3 regions of the Bradyrhizobium sp. SPXBL-04 genome follow, and region 2 is predicted to be linked to each of the others. Evidence: predicted binding sites of a transcription regulator. Region 2 holds the regulator's gene; each other region holds the start of a gene.
What was found. The regulator LexA, encoded in region 2, represses DNA repair genes until DNA is damaged. The targets are predictions, from matches to a motif close to TGTTCNNNNTGTGTTCNG.

Region 1 (3,277 bases), 970 kb from region 2:
GATCTGAGGTGATCGAGCAACCAAATCAGTTGCAACTGATCTTCGGGATTCGGGTCGAACCAGAGTTCGATCGCATCGTAGGGTTCACAGAACTCGATAAGGGACAAATCCTTGCGGTTTCGGATGGCACTAGGCCAGCGGATGCCCCATCGGGCCAGTGATCACCGGGTGAAAGCGTCTCCGAACGCGCCGCAAAATAGGCCGCAAGCATTTCAGGTGAAGGCAAGGGTCCCCACTGAAAGCGAAAAGAAAACGCAACGACAATTTCGGCCAATCCCGATTTGGCGAGCCCAAATCCGGACGAACTGGTCAAGATCAGACGCTTCATCGCGGACGCATCCCACCCCACCCCAAAACGAAACGGGCACCGAAGACGTCGGCAACTCAACGTCCTCAGCGCCCGCTCCTCGCGAAAACTCTACTGCTTTAAGGCTTACTCCGCCGGCTCCTCGCCGTCGGCGTCGCGCTCCGGGGTGCCGGCGAGAATCTGCTCGGCGATCAGGCCGGAGTTCTGGCGGATCGAGGTCTCGATCTTGGCGGTGATGTCGGGGTTGCCCTTCAAGAACGCCTTGGCGTTCTCGCGGCCCTGGCCGAGGCGCTGGCTGTCATAGGAGAACCAGGCGCCGGACTTCTCGACGATGCCGGCCTTGACGCCGAGATCGAGGATCTCGCCCATCTTGGAGACGCCCTCGCCATACATGATGTCGAATTCGACCTGCTTGAACGGCGGCGCCAGCTTGTTCTTCACCACCTTCACGCGCGTGGTGTTGCCGACGACTTCGTCGCGCTCCTTGATCGCGCCGATGCGGCGGATGTCGAGGCGGACGGAGGCGTAGAATTTCAGCGCGTTGCCGCCGGTCGTGGTCTCGGGCGAACCGTACATCACACCAATCTTCATGCGGATCTGGTTGATGAAGATCACCATGGTGTTGGACTTGTTGATCGAGGCCGTGAGCTTGCGCAGCGCCTGGCTCATCAGGCGGGCCTGCAGACCCGGCAGCGCATCGCCCATCTCGCCCTCGAGCTCGGCCTTCGGCACCAGCGCCGCAACCGAATCGACCACCAGCACGTCCACAGCGCCGGAGCGCACCAAGGTGTCGCAAATTTCCAACGCCTGCTCGCCGGTGTCGGGCTGCGAGATCAGCAGTTCGTCAATGTTGACGCCGAGCTTGCGGGCATAGACCGGATCGAGCGCGTGCTCGGCGTCGATGAAGGCGCAGATGCCACCCTTCTTCTGCGCTTCCGCCACCGTATGCAGCGCCAGCGTGGTCTTGCCCGACGATTCCGGCCCGTAGATCTCGACGATGCGTCCCTTGGGCAGGCCGCCGATGCCGAGCGCGATATCGAGCCCGAGCGAGCCCGAGGACACCGCCTCGATGTCCATGGAGCGGTCGCTCTTGCCGAGCTTCATCACCGATCCCTTGCCGAACTGGCGCTCGATCTGAGAGAGCGCGGCAGCCAGGGCTTTACTCTTGTCCATGGAAGATCCTTCGACGATACGCAGGGCAGTGGCGGACATTGGGTCGTGCTCCTTATGGCGAGGATTCGCTAGGGGGACAAACGATTGAGAGGGCGGGCCGGCGATAAAAATAATGTACCCCATTTGTTCTCAGTTCGCAATATGTTCTTTGCGGCTGTCCCAATCCCCTTGCTCGTGCCTGAATCGAAAAGGGGCCGCCCTTCAGCGACCCCTTTGCCGGTTGCAATCTCGTTTCGGGATGAAATTCCAGCCCCGGCGGGAGGCACCGTACCGGTGTCCAGATGCCAAGTGGATTCCGGGCAACTACCGTTCGTAGCACTGTCCTAATTGGCGTTTCGCTGGATCTCTTGCGCCTGAATGCTACTTTTTGTAACGCTAGTATATGTAGCGTTATATTTCGTACCCTTGAATCCAGGAGGTGTGATGAAATCGGTTTTCAAGATCGTTGTGGCCCTGGCCATCTTCGTCGGCTCGGCCTCGACGCAAGCGCAGACATCGAACACTCCGATCTCATCGGGCGCTCCGAAAGTCGGTGCAAAAATTACGAAGAAATCGCAATTGCACGACGGTTGCCACAGCCGGTACGCGTAGATGCTTGGCAAGCCCTGCCACTAACGCGCGATGAGATGACGAAGCATCGTCATCGCGCTTTCGATTATTGTTTGAGCATGATCTCCGCGCAAACGCGGTCCACCTTTATCGCGAGAAAAACCGCTGCACGCTTTGCGCCAACGCGGCCCTTCGGGTCCGGATCATGCTTCAGCAGGCCAGCAGATGAAGCCGCCGAGGGCCGCCTCGGCGGCCTCTTTCGTTTCACGCCATGCTTGGAATCATTCCTGCGAGATCGGGTGAGCGCGATCGTCGCTTTCGTCGGCGCGCGCGTCCTGACCAGACGTGCACGCGCATTTGCCCTCGGCATGAACGCTGTGAGCGTCTGCTCTGCCACGATGGGATCCTCGTCCGAAACTGACGCGCATCAAAGACGCACGGGCCCAAGCGCCGTCATAAATCCTTAATCCTGAGGCACCGAACCTTTTAGCGGTCTGTGGCCTTCTTCGGGATGGGACCGCAACTCTGGGGACCCCTGGCATGACTGAAGACACACACCACGGCGCCATCAGGCGCAACCACCTCCTGGAGGCCGCGCAGGAGGAGATGATCAAGTTCGAGCGCAAGGAAAACGAGTTTCGCAAGAAGGACCGTGACGAGCGCGCCGCCGAGCTGCGGTTGCCTCTCGGCGAGATCAAGGTCCACTAAGGCCCACGACGGCGAGCGGTAGCGCCTGGGCACGCTGCAGAACCTGACCGCCGCTAGCGGCCGCCGTTGACCGCGCGGGAATCTAGCATCGCGCGCCGGGATACGCTTGGCTGAGCATCCCGCGTGATTATGGCATCTAAATACTTCCAGTAAGCCATTGATGGAATGACGAAATCGCCGCACAGCCTACTGTGCATGGGGTTGTTTTCCTCCTTTTTGAAAGATTGGTGCCCATTCACCATCGGCGAAGCGCGCCGGCGCGGAGCTCCGGCCGCCTCCCCGCACCTGCGCTTGATGCCGCCTTACAGCAGCGCCAGCAGCACGAGGCCGATCACCAGCACGACGAAGCCAGCCGCCGTCGCGGCGGCGAAAGACCGCTCTACGTTATCCATGATGCCACCCCGTTGCCGCCGCGCCACGTTTCCCCCATGGCTGCGCCGGACGGTGTGGAATCTTGCCGACCCGTGTGTCGCCAGTTGTGCGGCCGGATGTCGAAATTGGGACGGGCGCGAGGCCAGTCTGCGGCCCGCGCGATCGCGA
Region 2 (3,277 bases):
TCTATTCCAACGGCTATGCCCTGCACGCGCTCGCCCGCAGCGAGGGGGCCGAGACCATCGACCTCGGCATCGCCGCCGACACGCTGGAGGCCACCACCGCCGGCATCCGCCGCGCCCGCGAGAGCGGCGCCGACATCCTGGTCACGACCGGCGGCGCATCGGTCGGCGACCACGATCTGGTCCAGCAGGCGCTGAGGGACGAAGGTATCTCGATGGCGTTCTGGAAGATTGCGATGCGCCCGGGCAAGCCGATGATGCATGGGCGGCTCGGCGCGATGCGCGTGATCGGCCTGCCGGGTAATCCCGTCTCCTCCTATGTGTGCGCCTTCCTGTTCATGGTCCCGCTGATTCGTGCGGTGTCGGGTCGATCCGTGATTCATCACCGCCATGAGCGCGCCGTGCTCGGCCGCGATGTGGGCGCAAACGATATGCGCGCGGATTATCTTCGCGCACGTCTGGAACAGCGCGACGACGGCACGCTGGTGGCCGTTCCCGTCCATCACCAGGATTCCTCGCTGCTTGCGAATCTCGCTGCGGCACAGGCACTTCTCGTGCGCGCACCGTTCGCGCCGAAGGCCGGAGCTGGCTCGCCTTGCGAGGTGCTGCGCCTGCCCGTCTGAGCGCATCCACCACACGTGTTCCGCGAACTTTGTCGTGTTCACGCAAAATTAAGCAGTTGCGGAACACATATCGAACATATAGTGTCCGTTCATGATTTGTTTCGAGGATGTAGCGGTTCGCCGCTCCAATTCAGCGTCTCGGAATCGAACGACATCAACCGGGGGACTTTGGTCGAGATGTTAACGCGCAAACAATACGAGCTTCTGCGGTTCATCAGCGAACGTCTGAAGGAAAGCGGCGTGCCGCCCTCCTTCGACGAGATGAAGGATGCGCTCGACCTGCGCTCGAAATCGGGCATCCATCGCCTGATCACCGCGCTGGAGGAGCGCGGCTTCATCCGTCGCCTGCCCAACCGCGCCCGTGCCATCGAGGTGATCAAGCTGCCTGAGCTCCAGGCCGCCGCCGGCAACCGCCGCGGCTTCACGCCAAGCGTCATCGAGGGCAATCTCGGCAAGGTGCGCGCGAGCTCCAGCCCACCCGCCGACGAGGGCGAGCGTCCCGTTGCGGTGCCGGTGATGGGTCGCATCGCAGCCGGTACGCCGATCGAAGCGTTGCAGACCCGCAGTCACACCATCAGCGTACCGCCCGACATGCTCGGCTCGGGCGAACATTATGCGCTCGAAGTGCGCGGTGATTCGATGGTCGAGGCCGGCATCCTTGACGGCGACATGGCGCTGATCCAGCGCAACGAGAGCGCCGATACCGGCGACATCGTGGTGGCGCTGATCGACGACGAGGAAGCGACGCTCAAGCGCTTCCGCCGCCGCGGCGCGTCGATCGCGCTCGAGCCCGCCAACGCCGCCTACGAGGTGCGCATCCTGCCGCCGAACCGGGTGAAGATTCAGGGCAAGCTGATCGGACTGTACCGCAAGTACTGAGAAGACTCAGTGGTCATTCGATACCGATGATTCCGATTGGAGCGGACGGATTGTCCGCTTCAGCTGGATAGTCTTTCTGGTCTTGGGCAGATTATCTGGCCCCTTTCCAAGCGCTACGTCCTCGGCATGCCGCCCGAAGCACTCATCGCTTTGCGGCTCAAGAGATCGAGGAGACAACGATGCGTAGGATCGTTTTGAGCGCCTTCGCAACTGTGCTGATCGCTGCATCGGCAGCGCAAGCATTCGCAGCACAATCGCAGCACCATCCCCGCAAGTCGGCGCATGCGACAACGAGTGAGCAATTCCGCAGCGCCCGAAGTGCCGTCGCGCGACAGCCACAGCCGAGTTGGCCATATTCCGGATGGTCGGCGCCCGCAGGCCGCTGACGCTCGCATCCGCCAAATGCACTGAAGCGAGCTTTGTTCCTATTGGATTCGGGAAAGATAATGTGATCGCATCCGGCTGACGCCAGCCGCAGATTCGCCCACAAGCAAGCAGAATGTTACGTGCTTCCACTCTGATAGAGGCTTGCGCCTCCGAAAGAGGCGCGGGTTGCTATCTTCGAATAGGAGCACCCGATGTGTGACTACAGTCTGCATGCCGTTGCATCGCGCCCCGCCGAAGTCGGCGAGACGATCGTGTCGACAACGTTCCGCGGCACCTCGACGCGCGGCTTCGCTTCCGCGGCCGACCCGACCGTGGCCGTCTGCCTGCTGCCGGGAACGGAGCTCGCCTTCGCCGACAACGTCCGTTACGACAATCGTTGGATCTGGACGCGCACGATCAACTCCCGCGTCGGCAAGTTCGGCAAGATCGATCCGCACATTCCCGATCGCCATCATGACGCGATCGAATTCCCCGACGGCAAATACGTGCTGGTGACGCAGCTCGTCGAAGGCCAGCACGCAACCGTGCTGCAACTGCCGGTGACGCAGCCGGTCAGCGAGCGTGAGCACAAGCCGCAGATCGATGCCGACAGCCGGCCGACGATCACGCGTCTGCCGATCGGCTGAGCCGTCCCTGGCCACCAGGTCGGGCCAGGATTGAAAATGCCATCGCCGGCCGAGGCCGGCGAGATGGTATGATTTATGTTCTGCGGAAGTCCGGCTGGACCCGGACCAGCTCCTGCATTTGTTCTTAATCGTCTGGCCTTAATCGTCGGCCTGCAAGTCGGTCTCCGCCGGAATCGCGTCCCGGTTGCGGGCCGTAGCCGCCTTCGGCGCGAGGCTTCCGTCGAAATCACCCTCGCCGGCGCCGGCCGGGAGCCAAGGGCGGCTTGTGCCTCTTGCTCTCACAGCCTGAACCGCAAAACCGTCACCACGCTGCGTCAACGCCAGCGCGCCTTGGCTGGTGAGACGCTGCCGATCGACCACCATCGCCGCGCAATCGGGCGGTGCGGGCCGCCGCGTCACTACCAGCGCGGCGCGGCTGCAATCATCAGCCAGCGCGTCGATCCGCAAGGAAAGCGCAACCAGCCTCCCGTCGGCGAGCGGCGTCACGCAGCCGGCCTCGTCGCACGACACGCCGTCGGCCAGCGAGCTACTCCCGGCGTCGCGCGGATCGGCGTCGGCAGCTAACCACTCCCTAAGCAGAAAGCCGTCCTTGCTCGTCCGGATCACATGCAGGTGTCCGTCGCGGCCGCGCACCGCGACGCTCGCGCCGTCTCCGGCAATCAGGATATCGGGCTGCCGCACCGACAGCCCCCAGGCAATGGAAGCCAGTAGCAGCAGGGCACCAGACCAGCGCAAGGGGGTGCGCAACAGGCCCATCACGATGAT
Region 3 (3,277 bases), 3.6 Mb from region 2:
GGTATGACAGCGTCAGCTGAACTTCGATCCCGCCTTCAGCGGCACGCCCCGCAAAAAGTCAGCGGCCTGCATCCGGGCCTTGCCTTCGCGCTGGAGCTCGATGATGCGGATCGCACCCTCGCCGCAGGCGATGGTGAGGTGGTCGTCGAGCACCTCGCCGGGCGCAGCTGAGCCGTTCGCCAATTCACATCGCAGGATTTTGACGCGCGCATTCTCGCTGACGTCCGCGAGCTCGGCCCAGGCACCGGGGAACGGCGACAGGCCGTGGATGTGGCGCAGCACCGCGCGTGCAGGTTTCGTCCAGTCGATCCGCGCCTCGGCCTTGTCGATCTTGGCGGCATAGGTGACGCCGTCCTCGCTCTGCTTTTTGAGCTGAAGCCCGCCGCGTCCGAGCGCGGCCATGGCGCGGACCATCAAATCGGCACCGAGCCGGGAGAGGCGATCGTGCAGATCGGCCGCGGTCATGCTGTCCGTGATCGCGAGCCGTTCGGCCATGGCGACGTCGCCGGTGTCGAGGCCGACATCCATCTTCATCACCATCACGCCGCTCTCGGCATCGCCTGCCATGATGGCGCGATTGATCGGCGCGGCGCCGCGCCAGCGCGGCAACAGCGAAGCGTGCAGATTGTAGCAGCCGAGTTTTGGTGCATCGAGGACGGCCTGCGGCAGGATCATGCCGTAGGCGACGACGACCGCGGCATCGGCATCGAAGGCGCGAAATTCGTCGAGCGCTTCCGGCGTCTTCAACGTCTTCGGCGTCAGCACGGGAACGCCGAGTTTTCGCGCAGCTTCCTCGACCGGCGTGGGCTGCAATTGCAGGCCGCGGCGCCCGCCCGGCTTCGGCGCGCGGGTGTAGACGGCCGCGATCTCGTGGCCATGCGCGACCAGCTCGAGCAGCGTCGGCACGGAGAAATCGGGTGTGCCCATGAAGATCAGGCGGAGAGGCATGGGACGAGACAATCCTCGGAAAGGAACAGAGTACTCGTCATGGCCGGGCTTGTCCCGGCCATCCACGTTCTTTCTCACTCGACGGACGAAGAACGCGGATGTCCGGCACGTTAGCTTGAAGACGCGCTTCGCGCTTTTGGGCTTGAAGACGCGCTTCGCGCTTTTGGCCGGGCATGACGGCGGAGGACGTGGTTACTCCCCCGCGCGCTTGGCGGCTTTCTCGAACTTCTTCATCACGCGGTCGCGCTTGAGCTTCGACAGATAGTCGACGAACAACACGCCGTTGAGATGATCGATCTCGTGCTGGATGCAGGTGGCATAGAGGCCTTCGGCATCCTCCTCGTGCACCTTGCCGTCGAGGTCGGTGAAGCGCACACGCACCTTCGCGGGACGCTCGACCTCCTCGTAATATTCGGGGATCGACAGGCAGCCTTCCTCGTACACCGAAAGTTCCTCCGAAGAGGAGAGAATCTCCGGGTTGATGAAGACACGCGGCTCGTGCTTGGTCTCGCCGTTCTCGTCGCGCTTGGCGAGGTCCATGGTGATCAGCCGCAGCGGCTGCGCGACCTGGATCGCCGCGAGGCCGATGCCGGGCGCGTCATACATGGTCTCGAACATGTCGTCGGCAAGCTTGCGGATCTCCGGCGTGACCTTCTCGATCGGCTTGGAGATCAGACGCAGCTGCTTGTCGGGCAGGATGATGATTTCTCTGAGGGCCATGGCGGCGATTTAAGCTGCGCGCCGGATGCGGTCAATCCGGCCAGGAACTTCGTTAACCCTCCGCTAACCATAAAACTTCAGCTTTCGTTAACCATAAAAATTAGTGGGTCGTTAACCACCGACGTTCCCTCTTCGTTCGCGCATTCCGGCGAATCGGGTAGAAGGGGACGCATGAACGAGATCATTGTCATGCTGGGCGACTGGCCGGTGCGCACGATCGATGCGCTGATCGGCTTCGGCGCCCTTATCCTCATCCTGCTGGTAGTGATTGCCGTCGTGATCGCGCGCTCCGGGCGGCGCGGCGCGGAACTCGCGATGGCGCATGCGATCCGGGCCGACGAGCTCGAGGAGCGCCTGAGCGAGGTGCTGCGCGCCCAGAGCGAGGCCTCGGGCCGGGTCGACGCCATGACCCAGGCGCTGGCCGGCCGCCAGGCCGAGATGGCGCGGGCGGTCAACGAGCGGCTGGATTCGGTGACGCATCGCGTCGGCCAGTCCATGGAACATTCGACCCGCAACACCATGGAGAGCCTACGCGCGCTGCATGAGCGGCTCGGCATCATCGACAGTGCGCACAAGAACCTCACCGACCTCACCACGCAGGTGACGACCCTGCGCGACGTGCTCGCCAACAAGCAGTCGCGCGGGGCCTTCGGCCAGGCGCGAATGGAAGCAATCGTCCAGGACGGATTGCCCAAGGGCTCGTACGAGTTCCAGTTCACGCTCTCGACCGGCAAGCGGCCCGATTGCGTCGTGTTCCTGCCGGACCAACGCCCGCTCTGCATCGATGCGAAATTTCCGCTGGAGGCGATGACCGCGCTGCACGACGCCCGCACCGACGAGGAGCGGCGCTTCGCCACGCAGCGGCTGCGCGGTGACGTGATGAAGCACGTCAGCGACATCGCCGAAAAATATCTCGTCACCGGCGAGACCCAGGAGATGGCGCTGATGTTCGTGCCGTCGGAATCGGTCTACGCCGAGATCCATGACGGCTTCGACGACGTGATCCAGAAGGCCTATCGCGCCCGCGTCGTGCTGGTGTCGCCCTCATTGCTGATGCTCGCGATCCAAGTCATGCAGCAGATCATGAAGGACGCGCGCATGCGCGATGCCGCCGACCAGATCCGCACCGAGGTGATCAAGCTGGGCGACGATTTGGGCCGCCTGCGCGACCGCGTGCTGAAGCTGCAAAAGCATTTTGCCGACGTCAACGAGGACATGCGGCAGGTGCTGATCTCCGCCGACAAGATCGAGAAGCGCGCCGGGCGAATCGAGGAGCTCGATTTCAGCAAGGCGGATGCGCCCGAAGGCCCACATTTGGTGGCCACCGGTGCGCCGGAGCTGTTTCCGAGGAAGCTCCAGGCGGGGGAGTGACGTCTTCACCTCTCCCCGCTTGCGGGGAGAGGTCGGATTGCCACCGGCGATGCGAAGCATCGTCCGGCGCAATCCGGGTGAGGGGTACAGGTCCCTCGACGAGTTCAAATGTGGCGAGAGGCCCCTCACCCCAACCCTCTCCCTGTAAGAACGGGGGAGAGGGAGAAGAGGCAGCGCCCCCAGAATCTGCTAACACCACCCCATGACCGCACCCGACGCGACCTCCTCCGCTGGCGCC

Region 1: recA (recombinase RecA) is a predicted target of LexA. The motif match lies at 1,612-1,629, and genes of this name have one in related genera.
Region 3: ACNJX8_RS03235 (DNA recombination protein RmuC) is a predicted target of LexA. The motif match lies at 1,791-1,808, and genes of this name have one in related genera.

What each region holds. Positions count from the first base shown of each region.
Region 1 is NZ_CP182472.1:3,335,889-3,339,165, reverse strand. It holds gene ACNJX8_RS15555 (hypothetical protein) at 1-107, opposite strand, end outside; gene recA (recombinase RecA) at 434-1,519, opposite strand; gene ACNJX8_RS15545 (hypothetical protein) at 1,904-2,071, shown strand; gene ACNJX8_RS15540 (hypothetical protein) at 2,136-2,426, opposite strand; gene ACNJX8_RS15535 (hypothetical protein) at 2,570-2,737, shown strand.
Region 2 is NZ_CP182472.1:4,306,880-4,310,156, reverse strand. It holds gene ACNJX8_RS20350 (molybdopterin molybdotransferase MoeA) at 1-620, shown strand, start outside; gene lexA (transcriptional repressor LexA) at 798-1,499, shown strand; gene ACNJX8_RS20340 (hypothetical protein) at 2,078-2,512, shown strand; gene ACNJX8_RS20335 (ComEC/Rec2 family competence protein) at 2,651-3,277, opposite strand, start outside.
Region 3 is NZ_CP182472.1:713,478-716,754, reverse strand. It holds gene fmt (methionyl-tRNA formyltransferase) at 13-948, opposite strand; gene def (peptide deformylase) at 1,141-1,668, opposite strand; gene ACNJX8_RS03235 (DNA recombination protein RmuC) at 1,840-3,039, shown strand; gene ACNJX8_RS03230 (AmpG family muropeptide MFS transporter) at 3,242-3,277, shown strand, end outside.